Regions from separate parts of the Lederbergia graminis genome, predicted to be linked through region 2. Evidence: predicted binding sites of a transcription regulator. Region 2 holds the regulator's gene; each other region holds the start of a gene.
What was found. The regulator Rex, encoded in region 2, represses fermentation and respiration genes when NADH is low (regulators of the CRP and FNR family bind a similar motif). The targets are predictions, from matches to a motif close to TTGTGAAATATTTCACAA.

Region 1 (3,285 bases), on a different contig from region 2:
TTAATAAGCTTTAACCTTGTCCTAAGATCTTCTGACTTTCGATGGCGTAACTTACTCGTCTCTGGATCTGCTAAATCAGTATCTTTTTCTCGTGTCATTAACACTAATGCACCTTGTTGCTGCAAATAATCACGAAGTTTTTTCGATACTTCTAATGCAATATCCTTCTCGAGCGCATCTGAGTCTCCTGCCCCTCCGTCAGGACCACCATGTCCAGGGTCTAGATAAATAATCTTCCCTGAAAGCGGGAGATTCCATGCCTCAAATGTTTCCTTCGTTTTTAACTGCTGTTGAAAAAGAAGAAACAGTGCTACTGCCCCAGCAAAAACTATGAACCATTTCCAATATTTCCTCATTGCATCTTCCCCTTCTCCCTATCCTCGTAAAAGAATATGGGACAAGTAGCTATTTTAGAACAAAAATGGTTCATGTAATTGTATACAATCACTCTAATGTAACCTTAACTTGTAGCGACGCTCCCCCTTCAGAAAACCTTTCTTCCACCAATAATCCACAAATTTTTCACAAGAGCTATATATACTATCTTCTCTTATCCTTTCTTTATCTAAATTCCAATAAAGCCAAAAATGAAATAATGTATCAATAAATTCATCAATAGATTGTGTACATCTTTTCTTTGCCATATGAATGGTTTCACCATGCATTGAAAATCGACTATACTCCCCACCTATTAAAAAAGCTTCAACTGCCACATCAAAGCATACTTCTTCTACATCCTCGTCCATCGGACCAATTTGTTTTCTGATTTGATTAAAATGGAGCATAACACTTTTTTTCAATTCTTGAACTGGCAAATCACGTAATAATTTGCGTTCATAGGCTAATTGCTTTTCTTTTTTCCTGTCTTCAAAAGATGTTAAAACAGTCATCATTTGCTTCAACCTCCTATATCTAGTTTCCAACTATGTTGAAAAACTCATGCACGCATAGGAGATTTTGACTCTTGGTTTTATTTCCTAAGTGAAACATTTTCTTCATTTTTTCGTCTATTAAATGGGGAGGTGTTTTCATGAGAATCTGGTTACCACTTGCATGTTTAGTCTTTATATTAAGTGGATGTAATAAAATGGAGCAGACCAAGATTGAATGGAATGATTTTCTTCAATTTAATGGAGGAAAATATAGCTCAGACTTGCGTGCAGAACTATCAGATACTGCTTTCATTGGAGAAGTAATTGGTGTGATTAAGCATACTCTTAACGGAAACATACATGATCCAGATTATGAATCAAAAGACGGTGATGCAGCATATTTAGAAGTTGGAACTAAGTTGTACTCCGTAATTAATCATCCCCATTTAATCGCAGTAAAAGATAAAAGCGCAATCAATGGCTATAAAATTTTTTCTCGTGAGAGTACCGACTTTCTTGACTTCCCTGTCTTTACCAAAAGGAAAATATCAAAAATTGAACTATATAATGATGAAATAAAAAAGGAAATAACAGATTCTCAAGTATTAAATGAAATAATTCGCGTTTTTCAATTAGGAAATGTCACTGATCAGGTGAGCTATTCGCAAGATGACATACAGTCTTTTTTCATTATCTTATATACTTCAACACCATTTGCTGGAAAATATAAAATTTTTTATGATGGTGAGCGTTATTTTTTGAACCAACATAATGTTCATATATTTTCTGATGAACTAAATTTATTTTTTGATATTAATGAAGATCTAATGACCGATATATCATAAAAAGTACTACTATCCCTGTTCCCTTTATTTGAATAGGGATATTTTTATAATTTTTTATGAAATCGCTATTATAATACCGAGGACCATGATATAATAAAACTGAAGATATTGCTCACTATTTCACAAATCATACGCTCTTATGCTCATTACTTCACAATATCTTCATCGTTGACATACTAATTGAAAATAGTAAAGGGGGATTTTTCCATCATGAATCATTGGAAAGGTTTCGTAGAAGGTAGTTGGCAGGAGGAAGTAAATGTTCGGGACTTTATTGTGAATAATTTCACATTATACAATGGGAATGGTGATTTTTTAGAAGGTCCTACAGCAGAAACGAATAGGCTTTGGACCCAAGTAATGAAATTATCTCAAGCTGAGCGTGAAAATGGTGGTGTCCTGGATATGGACACAAGAATAGTATCTTCCATTACATCTCACGGTCCTGGTTATTTAAATAAAGATTTAGAGAAAATCGTAGGTATTCAAACGGACAAACCTTTTAAAAGGTCATTACAACCTTATGGTGGTATTCGCATGGCTACTGCTGCTGCAGAATCATATGGATATGAGGTCGAGGATGAAGTAAATGAGATTTTTACGAAATACCGAAAAACGCATAACCAAGGTGTCTTTGATGCATATACCCCTGAAATGAGATTAGCACGATCTGCGGGCATCATCACTGGTCTTCCTGATGCATATGGTCGAGGACGAATAATTGGTGACTATCGTCGTGTTGCTCTGTATGGAGTTGACTTCTTAATACAGCAAAAGCAAAGAGACTTAGAACTTGTCGGAAACGGAACAATGACCGAAGATGTCATTCGTAACCGTGAAGAAATAGCAGAACAAATACGTGCACTGCACGAACTAAAAGAACTTGGTAAAATGTACGGATTTGATATTTCAAAACCAGCAAGTAATGCCAATGAAGCGTTTCAATGGTTATACTTTGCCTATCTAGCAGCTATTAAAGAACAAAATGGCGCTGCTATGAGTTTGGGTAGAGTATCAACATTCCTTGATATTTATATAGAAAGAGATCTACAAAATGGTATCTTGACCGAAAAAGAAGCACAAGAACTCGTCGATCATTTTGTTATGAAATTAAGACTTGTTAAGTTTGCTAGAACTCCCGAGTACAATGAATTATTTAGTGGAGATCCTACTTGGGTTACAGAATCAATTGCTGGGATTAGTTTAGAAGGTAAACCACTAGTTACAAAGAATTCTTTTCGATTTTTGCATACTTTAGATAACCTTGGTCCTTCTCCTGAGCCTAACTTAACTGTCCTTTGGTCCACACAATTGCCAGAGGAGTTTAAAAAGTATTGTTCATATATGTCTATCAAAACAAGCTCTATTCAATATGAAAATGACGATCTAATGCGCCCGATCTATGGTGATGATTATGGAATAGCTTGTTGTGTATCTGCAATGAAAATCGGAAAGCAAATGCAATTTTTTGGGGCGAGAGCAAATTTAGCTAAAGCATTACTCTACGCAATAAATGGAGGCGTAGATGAAATGAAAAAGATCCAAGTAGCACCGAAATTTGCACCAAT
Region 2 (3,285 bases):
TACATTTGCGGTTGCTCATATGGATTTCACTCATATTTTAATTTACACAGCAATGGGGTTCACTTTTGCATTTTTATATGTTCACACGAAACGAATCATTGTGCCGATTATCTCACATGCAATGATGAATACCCTTGTTACGGTCGCTCAATTCTCGACATTGGATAACGCTATACATGTACAAGGCTGGATAAGGGGGTTATTATGGTGAGATCACCACTATCATCTGGGATTATTAACATTATTCTTGGCGTTCTTTTTACATACTTCGCCATTCAACAAGTAAAAATGAACGATTGGAATTTCTTCGTTTATATTTTACTACTAATTGCTACATTTGACTTTGGAGCAGGATTCCGATTAATCGCGATACACTTTAAGTTGAAAAACATGAAGAAGAACCAATAAAAAAAGCAGGTAGATTCAAATGATGAATCTTCCTGCTTTATTTTTGTATATTATTTTCAACCTCTAACTCTGCCGCTCTCGCCTTTCTATAGCCGATCCGCGATATCCAAATACTAATTTCATATAGTAAACATAAAGGGACGGTGACCATTAAATGAGAAATAACATCTGGCGGAGTAATAATCGCTGCAATGACTAGCAATACAAAATAGGCATACTTTCTAATCTTAGCTAAAAACATCGGCGTAATAATCCCTAGTCTAGTTAGAAAGAGAATGACAACCGGCAACTGAAAGAGCAATCCAAATGGAATCGTAATTTGAAAGAGAAATTGAAAGTATTCGTTAATTCCTATAGTTGATTGAATGCTCATTTCATTCGAAAGATCGAGCATAAATTTAATCAAAAATGGAAAGAGAACAAAATAAGAAAATGCCAAGCCCCCGAGAAAAAGAAGAACAGAAACAGGAATATAAGATAAAGTCACTCTTCGTTCCTTTTCCAGTAGACCAGGGCTGACGAATGACCATAGTTGATATAATACAACAGGAGATGTAATAATTAGTGCGATCACAAATGTCATATTCATATAAACTTTAAAAGGGTCTGTAACACGAAACGCATTCATTGTAAGTTCCTCAGCTACGTCCGCATTTTGGATAAAGTTTATAATCGGTTCTACGACGAGGAAGCCTACAATAACTGCTAACACGAAGAAAACGACTATCGTCATTAGCCGTTTTCTTAATTCTTCTATATGGTCAAGAAAAGTCATTTCTTTCTGATTCATAACTGTTCATCCTATCATTTGTCGGCGTCTTTTTTATTATCCTTTACTGGATCTACGTCATCTGCCAGACCTGCTGTTGCATTTTTAAATTCACGTAACGTTTTACCGGCAGCCTTGCCTAATTCCGGTAATTTTTTTGGGCCAAAAATCAGTAATGCTACAATAGCAATAATAACGACACTACCTGGACCGATAGCTCCTAATACCATTTGCGCCCACCTCCTTAATAGTTATAGTTTAACGGATTACATGTAATTTTGCTATTGACAATTTGCTTATTCTTGTGAACTTTCCGTGTCAGGATTCGGATAATTTTTCAAGAAATAGATAAGAGATTGTAGTTCTACTGCTAAATCGATGTGATGAACACGAACAGAAGGTGGTACAGATAATCTTGCTGGTGTAAAGTTAAGGATGCCTTTCACCTCAGTATCCTTCAAACGATCAGTAATTTGTTGTGCTGCATTGACCGGAACCGTTAAGATAACCGCAGTAATTTCTTCTTCGTTTAAACGTTGCTCTAATTCCTTCATATCATATACTGGTACATCACCGATATTAGTACCAATTTTCGATGGATCTACTTCAAATGCCATCGCTATTTTCGTACTGTTATTTTTAAGGAAATTATAGTTCAAAAACGCAGTACCTAAATTACCTACACCAATTAGCGCTACTTTCGTTATTTCATCTTGATCCAATGTTTTACTAAAAAATGATAGTAGATAGTTTACATTATACCCATAACCTTTTTTTCCAAGCGCACCAAAATAAGAAAAGTCTCTCCTAATCGTTGCAGAATCTACTTTTACAGCTTCACTTAGCTCTGCGGACGAAACACGCTGTTTTCCAGAAGCGTGGAGATTCTTGATAAACCTATAATATAATGGCAGCCGTTTTGCTGTCGCTTGTGGTATTTTCATTGTTTCTTCGCTCATCTTTTTACCTCCGCACAAATGCTAAATTATATCTCAACATCATTTCGTTTAAAATCCTTCCCTTTAGTTCCACCTGATTTTTCCAGGAGAAAGGTTGGACCAATAATCATTCCTTTATCTATTGCTTTACACATATCGTATACCGTTAAAGCCGCCGTAGAAACAGCTGTTAATGCTTCCATTTCTACTCCCGTATTTCCAATTGTCTTAACGGTAGCGAATATTTCTAGTTTCCACTTATTATGTGGTTGTTCTTTCCAGTTAAAAGAAATATCGATCCCCTTTAATGGAATTGGATGACACATAGGTATAATATCCCATGTTTTTTTAGCTGCCATAATTCCCGCTACTTGAGCGACAGCAAGTACATCCCCTTTTTTTATTTGGTTTGATTGTATATGTTCATATATAAGTTCATTTACTTCAATACTAGATTGCGCTTTTGCAATTCTAACCGTTTCGGGCTTATCACTTACATCCACCATTTTCGCCCGACCCTCTTCATTAAAATGTGTCAAATTACTCACGGACAGCCCCCCTTGTAATATCATACACTATTTTTTCCGACATGTCTTATTGTTCTCACTTTCCATGATTGAAGTTTGCAGCATATATACGGTAAACTAACTATGAAACTAGAGGTGAAATAATATGATGTTGTTACAAATTCAACAACTAACAAAATACTTTGGAGCAGAATTAATATTATCCAATATAAAACTTGAAATACAAACAAATGACCGCATTGCCCTAGTTGGGCGTAATGGTGCTGGTAAATCTACTTTATTAAAAATAATCGCAGGCCACCTTTCCTATGACTCTGGTCAGATAGTCAAGCCGAAAGATGTAACAATTGATTATTTAGCACAAAACACTGGACTTGAATCAAAATTATCTATTTGGGATGAAATGCTATCTGTTTTTGCGAAAGTAAGAGAAATGGAAAAAGAAATTCGCCAAATAGAGCTTGATCTAGCAACCGTAAGTGAAAGCGAAGCAGCAAAATTGCTACATGAATACGATAGACTCCAAGTGAAATTTAAAGAAATTGGAGGATATCAATACGAATCCGATATTCGCTCTGTATTACATGGTTTGCGCTTTTATGAAAAAGATTGTTCTACACTCATTTCTACTTTAAGTGGTGGG
Region 3 (3,285 bases), on a different contig from region 2:
CATATACTGGTAACACTGCTCCTCCTGGATAACCAAATATAGTGTCGACCCCATGTTCCTCTAGTAATTTAATAAGTAATTGTGCACCATACATTACGAACATCTCCTCTGTCTATGGAAAGAAAATTCAGTTTTTTTGCTAATATGTCATTCACCTTAACAGAAAGTTCTGCTAGTATTTGTGACTTGCATCACATTTTAAAAAGGAAGAGAGCTAATTTTGAGATTGGACTTAGTGGAACTGCTTGTAAACAGGAGTGAATGGACAGTAAATTAAAGATGGCTTGTAAATGGAGAGTAATGGCTAGTAAAAGAAGTGCGATGGCTAGTAAACAGACACGGATGGCCAGAAAATCACCGATGATGGCTAGTAAACATGATGCGACGGCTTGTAATCTGTATAGAACAGCCAGTAAATGAAGGACGGCTCGTAAAAGAAGAATGATGGCTAGTAAATAGGCAAGTATGGCCAGTAAATCACCGATGACAGCTAGTAACCAAGATGCGACGGCTTGTAATCTGTATAGAACGGCCAGTAAATGAAGGACGGCTAGTAAAAGAGGAATGATGGCTAGTAAACAGACACAGATGGCCAGTAAATCAAAGTTAACGGCTAGTAAACAAACCCAAATGGCTAGTGAATCACCGATAACGGCAAGTAATCTCCTAGTAACCTACTATCTACCACTAGTAAACCTCCAAAATGCTTTCAAAGTCCTTCTTCTAAAAGTAAAAAACGATAGCCGCCATAGAGCTACCGTTTTTTCATGCACTTTAATGATTACCACAAGCTCCGCCGCAGCCACAGCCGCCTTTTTTTATTTCTTTTCTGCTTGGAAGACGATTCAGCTCAATGGTCTTAGTGAAGTATTGGTTAATGATGCTGTGAACATCGCTGAATTCACGTTGGGCATTTAAGAATTCTCTTATTACAGGGTTATCATACAGTTCCAGTTCTATCTGTTCGTAAGCAGCGATTTCGGATGGTGATAAGCCCTCACGTTGTTCCTTTTCTTGTAATGATCGTTGCATGTCTGCAAATTCTTCATATTGCTTAACAGCTTCCTCATTTTCAGTAAATTTTTCTATCTTACTTCGTAATTCAATATAGGCATCTTGATTTAAAATGGCGGAACAAAGCTCTTCCATTTTTTCGGAAACAAAATCTGTATCCATTTTAACAATCATACATGCACCTCCTCAAAATTTTTATGTAGATGGAAAAATAACCTTCATCATTAATCTACAATGTTCTTGTCAACATATCTGTGACAACACTCACATATTGGAAGGTATTTTTATCTCGTTAACTAAACATGTGACATTCATCACAAACCTCAAATGCTATTTTTATTAGAATGAGTTTAACGCTTATGCGATATGTTGGGAGGATTATGAATGTCATTCAGGAGAGAAAGAGATTATAACGAAAATCCATTTATTGTGATATGGGAAGTAACTCGGGCATGTGCACTGAAATGTTTGCATTGTCGGGCAGAGGCACAGTACAAGGCAGATCCAAGACAGCTTTCATTTGAAGAAGGAAAAAAGCTAATTGATGATATTGCAAAAATGGATAATCCACTTTTCGTATTTACCGGTGGCGACCCGTTAATGAGACCGGATTTATATGATTTAGCAAAGTATGCGATTGAAGAGAAAAAGTTATCGGTTTCGATGACACCAAGTGCAACGCCAAGGGTGACGAAGAAGGCAATTGAAAAGGCGAAGGATGTTGGTTTATCTCGTTGGGCATTTAGCTTAGATGGATCATGTGCAGAGATACATGATCATTTCCGTGGAACAAGAGGGTCTTACGATATGACGATGAGAGGTATCGAATATCTGAAGGAGCTTCATATTCCCATCCAAGTGAATACTACTGTTTCGAATTATAATCTCACAGATTTACCAAAGATTGCAGAGAAGGTAAAAGAGATGGGAGCGGTATTGTGGAGCTTATTCTTCCTCGTTCCAACAGGCAGAGGAATGGCGAAGGATATCATTACACCAGAACAGCATGAGGAAGTTATGAAATGGCTATATCAAATTCAACAAACAATGCCATATGGGGTAAAGACGACAGAGGCTCCACATTATCGAAGAGTATTTTTACAAGAAAAAGCAAGAATTGGGACATCTACCTCAGGAATCGAAACAAAACGTGAAGATTTATTAGGTCGTGCACCTAGAAGTGTGAATGATGGAGATGGATTTGTCTTCATTAGTCATATTGGTGAAGTGTACCCAAGTGGATTTCTTCCAGTCGTATGTGGCAATGTACGCGAACAATCACTAATTGATATTTATCGTAACTCACCTATTATGAAGCAATTACGTGATAAATCCCTATTAAAAGGAAAGTGCGGAGTTTGCGAATTTAAGGAGATATGTGGTGGGTCAAGAGCACGTGCATATGCAGTAACAGGTGACTATTTAGAAAGTGAACCATATTGTCCTTATATCCCAAAAGCATGGGAGAAAACGAGGAAAGTGCAGTTGCAAAATAACTAGTAGCTTCATGAAAGGATACACCAAAATGAATAATCATAAAAAAGTTGTTGTCGTTGGTGGCGGAATATCGGGGTTAAGTGCGGCATTTTATACAAAAAGATTATTGGAAGAACAACAAATACCTGTGGAGATTACGCTAATCGAAAAAAGTAATCATGTAGGTGGAAAAATTAAGACAGTACAACGTGATGGCTTTGTCATTGAAAAAGGTCCTGACTCTTTTCTAGCAAGGAAACTTCCCGTTATAAAATTGGTACAAGAACTGGGATTAGAAGATGAGTTAGTGGCAACAAATGCAAATGCAAAAACAAATTACATTCTTCATAAAGGTAAACTGCATCCTATGCCAATGGGACTTGTCCTTGGAATTCCGACAAAGTTTTCATCATTTGTAAAAACGGGGTTGATTTCTCCACTCGGAAAAGCGAGAGCTGCGATGGATTTTCTGTTACCCAAAAAAGATGATCAAGAAGATGAATCATTAGGGTCTTTTATTGAACGGAGATTAGGGAAAGAGGTTCTAGAAAATATAACGGAACCATTGCTTTCTGGAATTTATTCTGGGGATACACAGTTCTTAAGTTTGAATGCTACTTTTCCACAGTTCAAACAGCTAGAACTGAAGCATCGTAGTCTTATTTTAGGAATGTTAAATGGTACGAAAGGAGCGCGACCAGCTAGTAACCTACCAGAAGTAGCAAAAAGAAGTATGTTTTTAAGTTTCAAAAATGGCTTAGCTACGCTAGTAAACCGTCTAGTGGAGGAATTGCA

Region 1: the regulator Rex is predicted to act here: its motif matches at 1,826-1,843, upstream of pflB (formate C-acetyltransferase).
Region 3: the regulator Rex is predicted to act here: its motif matches at 1,317-1,334, upstream of ACFPM4_RS12010 (TIGR04053 family radical SAM/SPASM domain-containing protein).

The regions. Positions count from the first base shown of each region.
Region 1 covers NZ_JBHSMC010000014.1:21,437-24,721, reverse strand. The annotation lists gene cwlD (N-acetylmuramoyl-L-alanine amidase CwlD) at 1-356, opposite strand, end outside; gene ACFPM4_RS10250 (DUF2521 family protein) at 450-893, opposite strand; gene ACFPM4_RS10245 (hypothetical protein) at 1,031-1,717, shown strand; gene pflB (formate C-acetyltransferase) at 1,928-3,285, shown strand, end outside.
Region 2 covers NZ_JBHSMC010000003.1:5,937-9,221, reverse strand. The annotation lists gene ACFPM4_RS04570 (CPBP family intramembrane glutamic endopeptidase) at 1-211, shown strand, start outside; gene ACFPM4_RS04565 (YdiK family protein) at 205-408, shown strand; gene tatC (twin-arginine translocase subunit TatC) at 446-1,198, opposite strand; gene ACFPM4_RS04555 (twin-arginine translocase TatA/TatE family subunit) at 1,213-1,407, opposite strand; gene ACFPM4_RS04550 (redox-sensing transcriptional repressor Rex) at 1,474-2,136, opposite strand; gene moaC (cyclic pyranopterin monophosphate synthase MoaC) at 2,163-2,663, opposite strand; gene ACFPM4_RS04540 (ABC-F family ATP-binding cassette domain-containing protein) at 2,788-3,285, shown strand, end outside.
Region 3 covers NZ_JBHSMC010000014.1:385,204-388,488, forward strand. The annotation lists gene ilvB (biosynthetic-type acetolactate synthase large subunit) at 1-94, opposite strand, end outside; gene ACFPM4_RS12000 (hypothetical protein) at 262-420, shown strand; gene ACFPM4_RS12005 (YlbF family regulator) at 775-1,188, opposite strand; gene ACFPM4_RS12010 (TIGR04053 family radical SAM/SPASM domain-containing protein) at 1,399-2,514, shown strand; gene hemY (protoporphyrinogen oxidase) at 2,540-3,285, shown strand, end outside.